Regions from separate parts of the Arthrobacter sp. R3-55 genome, predicted to be linked through region 2. Evidence: riboswitches for the same ligand, from Rfam matches in the RefSeq annotation. Region 2 holds a riboswitch; each other region holds the start of a gene.

Region 1 (3,268 bases), 1.4 Mb from region 2:
CGAGTGCAGGAGCGTGCCCTGTCCAGGGTTCAAAGCGCTGATCATCATGCCGTTGCCGACGTAGATGCCAACGTGTGCTCCACCGTTCTGCATGACCAGGTCACCGGGAGCAGGGGTGCTGGTGGGCTTCATGGCCGTCCAGGCGTTGACGCGGGGAATGCTGATCCCGGCCTGGGCGTAAACCCACTGGGTGAAGCCGGAGCAGTCCCAGCCGTTGGGCGTGGTGCCGCCCCAAACGTACGGGTGGCCGATGCCGGTGTAGGCGATCGCAGCGAGGCCGGAAGCGGCGGCGCTGGAAGCAGCGTCCTTGGCTTCGGAGGACTTCGCGGTCACGGCGCCTGCGGTGGTCTGGTTGCCGTTGGCCGCGGTCCGCTGGGTGGCCTGCGAAGCGCGCTGGACAACCTTGGGAGCTTCCTTGGTGGCCACGACGGGGCTTTCGAAGGAGACAGTAGCGGTGGGCTCTGCTGTGACTACTGCAGTGGTGACCATCTGCTGGGTGCTGGAGGCTTCCGACTTGGAAACGTCGGTGTCTGCTGCCTGGGCCGGCAGACCGACGCTAAGGACGAGGCCTGAGGCTGCTGCCAGAACGACGGCCTGACGGCCAACGGTACCGGCGTTGGATGAAACAGCCTTGGAAAGCGTGTTCAAAGGGTTCGTACGAACCGATTCGGCGCGATGGCGCGCAGGGGTAGTGCGTGATGACACGTAGGTAGCCTCTCCCAATGCCTGCGAGGTGAGCTGTCGGATTCGGATGGGAGTCATCCGGCCGCGCTGCTTCAAGGAAGCTTTTGCGACTTAACCCCAAGGCCTTCTTACGAAGACCAGAAGTGGTTCCCCCGCCCCTGCCAGACGATTTATGCGAACGGACCTTGAGCGGTGGCAGAGCTAGGCAATCCACTCAAGTGCACCGGCCCCCTAAAAAGCCGATGCGCTTTGTACGGTACAACAGTTGAACGTGAATGTCACATTCAGGTCACGGGGTGTGTCACGAATGCGAGAGACGACCATCAAATGGACTAAAGCCAGCCCATGGGGTCAACAACTTCACCGTTGACCTGTACTTCAAAGTGGAGGTGGCAGCCAGTGGAGGCGCCCGTGGTGCCGCTCAGCGCAACAGTGTCGCCGCGACTGACAGTCTGGCCCACCTTGACGGTGAAGGAGGACAGGTGGTTATACGTGGTCTCAAGGCCGTTTCCGTGGTCTACCACCACGCGGTTGCCTCCGCCGTACTCGTGCCACCCGGCAAAGGTAACCTTGCCGCTGGCTGCGGCATGGACTGCCGTGCCGCACTGGGCTACGAAGTCCTGACCGCGGTGAAAGTCACCGGAACCACCCGTGAGGGGGCTGATGCGGTAGCCAAAGGGGGAAGCAGTGGTCAGTGTATCGAGGGGGCTGGCCATGGTGCCCGTGGACGAGGCGCGCTGGATGCTTCCGGCGGACTGCGCACTGAGCAATTGCTTCAGCTTGCCATCAGGATCGGCGGCGGTGGCAACTGCGGCGCGGCTGAAGTCGATTTTTGCCGATGCAGCAGCCGACACTTCGGGCTGGCTGCCACCGGTGACAGCCAGGGCTGCCTCGGTTTGGCCTGATTCGGAAGTTGCCATGACCGGGCTGGTGGCCGGCAGACCTACAGTCAGGGCAAGTCCGGTGGCGGCAAGCGCAACTCCGGCCTTCTGCCCGACACCACTGGCTGCGGCGAAGTCGGCTACCTGGCGTAACGGGCTCTTACGGCGGCGCACCTGGCGTTCGGTGTCGCGTGGCCGGATCTCCGATACGACGCGGGCTGGCCGCAGCTCAGCAGCGGGGCCCGACGCGCGGCGGCGGCCCCTGACGTTCTGCGTTGTCAAACTCTGTTCCTCTCTCAAAAGCCTGCGAAGTTAGCTGTCGGATTCGGGTCAGAGAGTTCAAAGACCCGGTCCGCACGAAGCGCTCACGGCACACAGGTATCCCAAGAGGGACTTGCGTAAATGGGCACTTCTGCTGCGGACTTCACCCCAAGGCTGCTTCTTTAGACAGCCGCTTGTGGTTCCCCCGCCTCTGCCAGTGGTGGATGACACACCTGTTCCGCTGGCAGAGCTCGGCTCCGGAACAGGTAACGCTTTGGTATCAGCGCTAGTAGATAACTATAGGGGATTAAGGCCCGCAGTAATAAATTCGTTATCAACAGGAAGAGGCATGATGAGCCGGCCCCTTATCACTAATTGCGGAAAACCGCAGGTCACACGCGCGCCATCAGCTCAAAAGTGAGATATGACACCGCGTCAGGAAAGGCGTGTCAGCCGACGGTGACAAAGACGTGCGCCGCCACCTCGGGCGGGAGCTCCAGGGCTCCCTCAATACCGGGGACCCGGACGGAGATGTATTCGCCAACGCGCTCGAGTGACACAGCTGCTCCGGGACGGATCCCGCCTTCATCCAGCTGGGTGAGGAGTTCAGGCTCAACCTGGATGGGCTCCGCCAAACGGGTGACCGCCACGTGGGAATTGGCCGCATACCCGTCCATCGCCTGGAGGAGGTTGACATCGAGGCGGGGGAAAGGCTGACTTGCAAGGCCACCGAGCGCTTCGAGGCCCGGGATGGGGTTGCCATAAGGAGATTCGGTCGGGTGTTCCAGGAGTTCGTACAGCCGCCGTTCCACACGCTCGCTCATCACGTGTTCCCAGCGACACGCTTCGTCGTGGACATAAGCCCAGTCCAGGCCGATGACATCAGCCAGGAGCCGCTCGGCAAGGCGGTGCTTGCGCATGACCTCGGTGGCTCGCTTGCGTCCCACCTCGGTCAGTTCCAGGTGGCGGTCGTTGGAAACAATCACCAAGCCGTCGCGCTCCATGCGTCCGATGGTCTGGGAAACCGTGGGACCGGAGTGCCGCAACCGCTCGGCGATGCGGGCCCTGAGAGCCACGATGTTCTCTTCTTCAAGCTCCAAAATGGTCCGAAGATACATCTCAGTGGTATCGATCAGATCCGTCATCCAGCTCAGCTCTCCTCGAACGCAGTTCCTTGCGTAATCTCCACCGTACAGCGTCCCTTGCCAGGGTGGCCGGTGTGCACCGCCGCCCCATGGACGCCAACCACCAGCCTAGCTTATTTGGAATTACTCTGGATAATTCCGGTCGCATATGGTTGGCCGGCATTCCACGTGGCGGACTATGACGGCTGCAGGTTCCTGCCTCCGCACCGGGTCAGGCAGAATTGGGGGTGTCGAAGGGGCAGTTGATGCCACCTGCCACGACCCATCTCTAGCCGATACCCATTGGAGCCACACGTG
Region 2 (3,268 bases):
GTTCGGGGCGCAGGGGGACGAAGGAGAAATCCTTGCCTGCGCTCCACCGGCTTTGGGCGCCGGGCATGCGCGAACCCCCGGCAGACTCATCCTGCTTGGCCCACTCGCCCCACGGGTGCTCACCGAGGTCCACTTGGTAGGGCTCAAGCTCAGCCACCAGGGCCTCTCGCTTGGCCATGGGGAACGATGCCACCACTCCTACGTGATGCAGCCGACCAGTGTCGTCGTGGAGGCCGAGCAGCATGGAACCAACTACTTTTGCGGTCTTATGCCAGCGGAAACCTGCCACCACGCAATCCGCAGTGCGCTCATGCTTGGTCTTGAACATCACCCGCTTGTTGGGCTGGTACGCACCATCCAGCGGCTTGGACAGCACGCCGTCCAGGCCCGCGCCCTCGAGTTGCACGAACCACTCCTGCGCCCGTTGAAGGTCAGTTACAGCAGGAGTCACATAGACGGGCGGCTTGGCCTTGGCGAGCGCACTTTCCAGGATGGCCCGACGCTCGGAGAATGGCTTATCCATGAGGTTCTCGTCGCCGAGCGCGAGGATATCGAACGCAACCAGGGACGCAGGAGTCTTCTCGGCCAGCATCCTCACCCGGCTGTCCGCCGGATGGATCCGCTGCTGAAGCACCTCGAACTCGAGCCGCGTTCCCTCGATCAGGATGATCTCGCCGTCGATCACGCATTTGTCCGGCAGGTTCTTCCTGAGAGCCTCCACCACCTCAGGGAAGTAGCGGGTCATCGGCTTCTCGTTGCGGCTGCCAAGGATGATCTCGTCACCGTCCTTGAAGACGATGGTCCGGAACCCGTCCCACTTGGGCTCGTAGTGCCCAACATCAGGAATGGCCGGAACTGACTTGGCGAGCATGGGCGAGACGGGTGGCATCACGGGCAGGTCCATAGACAATGTCTACCTGCAGGTGCCCGCCGAAGCTAGTGTTAGGCCATGGACATCTTGCTCGTGTTGGCTGCAGTGCTTGGCGCTCCGGCCTTGCCAGCCCCGAAGCGTAGGTCATAGAACCCTGCCGCTTGGCTAGACGTACCGTCCGTTACATTAATGTGACTTTACTTTCCTGCTCATGTACCGTCGTAGGGCGACCCGTATCTCCGCTGGGCCGCTTCCGGAATGACGCCGAGCTCTGCCGCACTCCGGAATCCGCCAGACCCGCGGCAGAGGCGGGGGACCCACAAGTTCCCGGACTTTTCCAAGTCCTTGGGGTGAAGCCGCTACGGCGGCCGGACGGCCTCGTCCGAACCCGACAGCTAACCTCGAAGGCGTTGAGAGGCAACCACCATGTCCCCAACCATGGATCAGCCGCGCCGCGCCCGAACTGAAGGCGAGCGCACCAAGCCAACCGGACGCCGCCGGGCCCAACCCAGCGGATCCTCCAGCAGCGTGCAGGCAAGTACCGCTGCACCCGAAACTCCCGAAATTTCAGGCACGACGCCGGACGCCCCCACTGCGGCCATTCCCACCGTCGCGCCGCCCACCACGCGGGCGGCCGCGCGGGCAGCCGAGCGGGAGCGGGCCGCCGAGCAGGAGCAGGCCGCGCAAGCCGAAGCCCGCGTATCCACCACGCCCGGGCCTCCGACAGCCGCCATTCCGATCGTCCAGGCTCCCAAGCAGCCGGCATACCCCCAGCCCACCACCCCGGAGCCGGCCACCGCCGCCATTCCGATCGTTCAGGCCTCCGAGCAGCCGACCAACCCTCAGCCCGCGTCCGAGCCGGCCACAGCCGCCATCCCGATCGTGTCCGCAAACCCGGAGCCTGCAACCACACCCGTGACACGCGTTGCCGCGCCGACCCCCGCTTCGCCGGCCCGGGCTACATCCCCGGCCCCGGTTGCTGCGGCTGCTTCGGCATCGGCCTCACTGGCTAGCCGGAAGGACGTTCGCCAACAGTCGGGCGCTCCCACGGGTTCACGCTCCGGGCAGGGTTCACAGCCAGGGCCGGGTTCCCGGTCAGGATTGGGCGGTTCGTCGCTTACACGCGAACCCCAGGCGGTCCTGGTGAAGGCGGCTTCGGTCAAGCACATCAGCCAGCGCATGGCCGTGGTGGCGGGTGCACTCGGCCTGGTCCTGACGGCCGGCACCGTGGGGCAGGCCCTCGAGTTGCCGTTCTTCGGCCAGGAGGCACCCGCGCAGGAAGCCAGCGGCGCCGACAGGAATTCGGGTTCCGCATCGCCGGCCCCCAGCGCTTCCTACTCCAGGGCTTCTTCTCCGTCCGCCTCAGCTGCTGCGACGTCGGCGGCCGGCCAACCGGCCACGGTTCCGGAGGCACCTGCGCCAGTGTCGCCGTCGTCCGTTCCCACGCCGAAAGTTTCCTTGGCTGACCCCGTCTGGGTCCCGTCCGCAGTGCCGGCGACCATCGCTGCGGCACCGGGCACCACCAGTCCGGTCCCCACACCGCCGGCTCCGGCACCGGTTCCGAGCGATGTGCCATCGGACACCGTCACCACGCCGCCGGCCACCCCGACGCCAACAACTCCCCCGACCGTTACGCCGAGCCCCAGCCCTACTCCCACCCCCACGCAGACCACCAAGCCACGTCCCACGGGCAAGCCCACCGCGTCCACCACGCCGGCGCCCACCCAGTCTGCGCTCGACCAGATCCTTGACTCCGCAAAGGACGCCCTCAAATGAGCACCCGGCTTCCCCGCATCACCACCCACGTAGGCTGGCACAGCCGGTACTGCAGCAGCAGCCGCACAGCCACCTTCCGGCGTCGGCTGGGCCGCTGGAGCTGCCAGCGCTTGAGGCGCTCGTAGGGAACCAGGAGCAGCACACGCCAAAAAGGAGGCGGGCACCCACACCGGGTGCCCGCCTCCTTTTGGTTCAACGCTCAGATCCGCGGCCGGCCCGCCCAGCGCCGGGCCTTCAAAGCGGCGTGCAATTCGAGGCGGATTGCGCCGCTCAGCGGGTCAGCGCCAATGAGCTGGCGGATGCGGCCCAGCCTGTTGTAGATGCTGCTCCTGTGGAGGTGAAGTTTGGCGGCGACGTCCTGTACTGAACCGTCGCTGTCATACAGCAGTTCCAGGACGGGCAGGAGCTCGCCGTTCTTGTCCTGGTCCTCCAGGGTCCGGAAGTGCACTGAGCCGGTGTCATCCCAGCCGCCCGGCGCCAGGAGACGGTCGAAGAGCTGATAGACGCCCACCGTCCGGCTGTCCACGAGTTCGCCAAGGGGCTGATCGACGGCGGCCGCCTGCGCCGCAACCTTCGACTGCCGGTACGCTCCCGCGAGCTGCCGGATGACCTGGAACGGCT
Region 3 (3,268 bases), 740 kb from region 2:
CGCCGAGGCCCAGCGGGACCGTGGTGCCGGCGGCGTCGGGAATGCGGCGGACAAATCCCGCATTGACCAGGCCAATCAGTGCAATGAAGAGGCCAATGCCCACCACGATCGCAGTCTTCAGGGCCTCCGGGACGGCCTTGAACACGGCGGTCCGGAATCCTGTCAGCACCAGGATGAGCATGGTGACGCCGGACAGCACCACAAGGCCCATCATGTCCGGCCAGGTCAGTTCCGGGTGCGAGGCCACGGTGACGGCCACAAAGGCGTTGACGCCCAGGCCCGTTGCTACGGCAAACGGGTGTTTGGCCCACGCGCCCATGAGGATGGTCAGGATGCCCGCTACGAACGCCGTGGTGGCCGCGACGGCAGTGAAACCAAGGGATGCCCCGCTCGAATCAGCCCCGGAGAGGATCAACGGGTTCAGCACCACGATGTAGCTCATGGCGAAGAACGTTGCGAAGCCGCCACGAATTTCCCGCGAGTACGTGGATCCACGTTCAGTAATCTTGAAGTAGCGGTCTACTGCAGAACCTTGTTTAAGCATGAAGGACTCCGGGGATCGAGGGGAGTGTGCTCTCAAATCCTATGCGGTCCGGTACGGGCGCTCCGGACGATTCGCCTAGTCTGTAAGGAAGCCAACACTAGGAGAAACCGCCCCATGCGTACCATCCGCCCGCTTCTGGCCGCCGTCGTTGCTGCTCTTGCCTTCGCGTCCGCCCTGCTGTTTTCGGCGGCTCCGGCGTCCGCCCATGACGTCGCCGAATCCACGACGCCGGCCAACGGTGCCGCTGTGACGGAAGTGCCGGCGTCGGTCGCCATTACCTTCAACAACCGGCCGCTTGCCATCGGTTCGGGCGTAACTGTCACGGCGGGTGGCGAAAACTGGGCCGACGGCCCCGTTGAAATCATTGACAACCAGGCGGTTCAAAAGCTGCGTAAAGGCGCCCCCGCCGGCGAGTACACCGTGGTCTGGCGGGTTGTCAGCAGCGATTCCCACCCCATTGAAGGCACCTTTACGTTCACTGCCACCGCGGGAAGCACGACGTCGACAGGCGCTTCGGCAGGTGCCTCGACGTCGGCCCCGGCTTCATCCTCCGCAGCGGTGCCGACCGCAGGAACCGGGGCGCCTGGAAACGGCAGCAGTGAACCGGCCGCGGATGCCTCCCAGCCCTTCCCGTGGAGCATCGTGGGACTGGCCGTGGTTGCTGTAGGTCTCGTTATTTTTCTGGCCGTTACTGCACGCCGGAAACTGGCTGCGTCAAATGACTCTGAGGGCGATTCTGCCGCGGAATAACGGGGTTTTCTACGTAGCTGCGAAGATCTCGAAATGGTCACCACGACACGCCAGAAGCGCGGTTCTCGTTACTTAAATGTGACTTCGGCGTGATCATCGCGTACGGTTGTACCTGTGCCTGTTCCACGTAGCGGGCACTTCCGGCCTGATTGCCTAGCTCTGCCGCAGTCCGGAATCCGTTCGCAGACAAACCTTACGGCAGAGACGGGGAACCCATTTTAGGTCGCTTTCGAGCGTGCCTTGGGGTGAAGTCACGAAGCTTCCGCGTAACAGCGGGGCGTAGTGGCCGGGTGACTCCCATCCGAATCCGACAGCTAACCTCGCAGGCATCGGGAGAGGCTCTTTCATGTCTTCACGCATTCTTCGCGGCCGTCGTAAGGCGGACAGCGTACGTCCTAATCCGTTCATCTCCATCTCCAAGGCAGTCGCCAGCAACGCTTCCGGCGCTGGCCGCCAGGCAGCTGTTATCGCAGCAGCCTCCGGCCTTGTCCTGACCGGCTCCATTGCTGCCCACGCAGCTGAAGCTCCGGTTCAGCGGGATTCCAGCCCTGCAACGGTCGCTGAGACCGTTTCCGAGGCTCCCACCCAGGTTGTGACCGCATTGGCCACGGCTACCGTCAACTTCGAGCGCCCCGCTGTTGCTTCCGTAGCAGCTCCGGTCATCGAGAAGCCGGCTCCGGTTGCTCCGGCTCCCGTCGCCAAGAAGGCTGCAGTCACCACTGCAGCTGCAACGGCTCCTGTTGCCAAGGCTGCTGCTGCCGCTCCGGCCGCAGCTCCGGCTCCGGCTCCGGCTCCTGCTGCAGCCCCGGCCGTCGGTGGCGTCAACGCTGCCATGGTTGCCTCGGCTTACGCCCAGATCGGCATCATGCAGGACTGCACCGCCATGGTGGAGCGGGCCCTCGGTTCCGCAGGCATTCCTGTTGGCGACCTCGGTCCCATGCAGTTCATGAACTACGGCAAGGTTGTCAGCTCGCCCCAGCCCGGCGACATGATCGTCCAGTCCGGCCACGTTGCCATCTACATCGGCAACGGCCAGGCCATCAGCGGTGGCATCAACGGCAACCAGACGGGCATCCACCCCATCAGCTGGTTGACCGCAACGGGTCCCCTGACCTACGTACGCGCTGGCGCATAAGCCTCACGCTTCAGTTCAAAGGCCGGTGTCTTCGAAGAACCAATCTTCGAGGACACCGGCCTTTGGCGTTAAATAATGTGAGTTAAAGTTCAGAGTCCTAGGCGGTAGCGATGCCCGGGCCTGCCGGGAGGGCAACCTTGGATGATATCGCCTGGCCCACAGCCTTTGCCTGGCGAAGCACTTCCTTGGGTGTGGGCGTAATGAGTTCCCCGACTCCCACCAAGTGCATCCCGACGGCCCGCATGGCGGCCACCAGATTCTGCCCGATCGCTATGCCCAGTTCGGCCAGCATGCGGCGCAACTGACTCTGTGCGCAGCGCGTCACCACAATATGGTCGGCCAGAAGGACCCCGTTGGCAGTGTGCACGGCCCACTGACGGCGGGTGGATTCGAGTGGACCGGAGGCGTGGAGCCCCGTTCTGAGCCCGGCAGTGGTCATGCTGGCAGCCAGTCCGTAGCCGATCTGCTGGGACGGGTCGGAGCCAAGGAAATCAAGGCGTACAGCCCGGGTGGTGCTGCGGACATCCAGGTGGTGGCTGGCGGCGTAGTTCCGTAGGTGGCGGAGGATTTCGTTGCGTTCCTGCATGGCTGCTGGATCAGCGGCGTCGCAGCGTTGAAGCATTCCGGTGTGTACTGACGGGCCGGTTGCGGACAACGCGCCGAACCCGTCCACCACTATGGAGCCCACGCCATAACGGCTGAGCTCACTGGCAACTGCCAAGCCGGACAGGCCGGCTCCGATGACCACGGTGGTGGTGCGTTCCGTGGCGGAATCAGGCGTGAGTGACACTGCTTGGTTCCTCCTTGACGTGTGTGCCCTTGGGCATCGCATGGGGTCG

The links. A riboswitch is a leader RNA that binds a small molecule or an ion and turns the genes downstream of it on or off. The one in region 2 is predicted to bind cyclic di-AMP.
Region 1: it holds a riboswitch for cyclic di-AMP, as region 2 does, so the genes downstream of both, M1D51_RS16910 (M23 family metallopeptidase) here and M1D51_RS01505 (hypothetical protein) in region 2, are expected to answer to the same signal.
Region 3: it holds a riboswitch for cyclic di-AMP, as region 2 does, so the genes downstream of both, M1D51_RS19820 (NlpC/P60 family protein) here and M1D51_RS01505 (hypothetical protein) in region 2, are expected to answer to the same signal.

The regions. Positions count from the first base shown of each region.
Region 1 covers NZ_CP096423.1:3,702,360-3,705,627, forward strand. The annotation lists gene M1D51_RS16905 (C40 family peptidase) at 1-705, opposite strand, end outside; cyclic di-AMP (ydaO/yuaA leader) riboswitch at 710-871, opposite strand; gene M1D51_RS16910 (M23 family metallopeptidase) at 1,017-1,847, opposite strand; cyclic di-AMP (ydaO/yuaA leader) riboswitch at 1,854-2,083, opposite strand; gene M1D51_RS16915 (metal-dependent transcriptional regulator) at 2,276-2,971, opposite strand; gene serC (phosphoserine transaminase) at 3,266-3,268, shown strand, end outside.
Region 2 covers NZ_CP096423.1:296,482-299,749, reverse strand. The annotation lists gene M1D51_RS01510 (ATP-dependent DNA ligase) at 1-904, opposite strand, end outside; cyclic di-AMP (ydaO/yuaA leader) riboswitch at 1,151-1,295, shown strand; gene M1D51_RS01505 (hypothetical protein) at 1,298-2,647, shown strand; gene M1D51_RS01500 (PucR family transcriptional regulator) at 2,847-3,268, opposite strand, start outside.
Region 3 covers NZ_CP096423.1:4,343,652-4,346,919, reverse strand. The annotation lists gene M1D51_RS19830 (NCS2 family permease) at 1-544, opposite strand, end outside; gene M1D51_RS19825 (copper resistance CopC family protein) at 659-1,294, shown strand; cyclic di-AMP (ydaO/yuaA leader) riboswitch at 1,469-1,637, shown strand; gene M1D51_RS19820 (NlpC/P60 family protein) at 1,641-2,429, shown strand; gene M1D51_RS19815 (FAD-binding protein) at 2,527-3,219, opposite strand.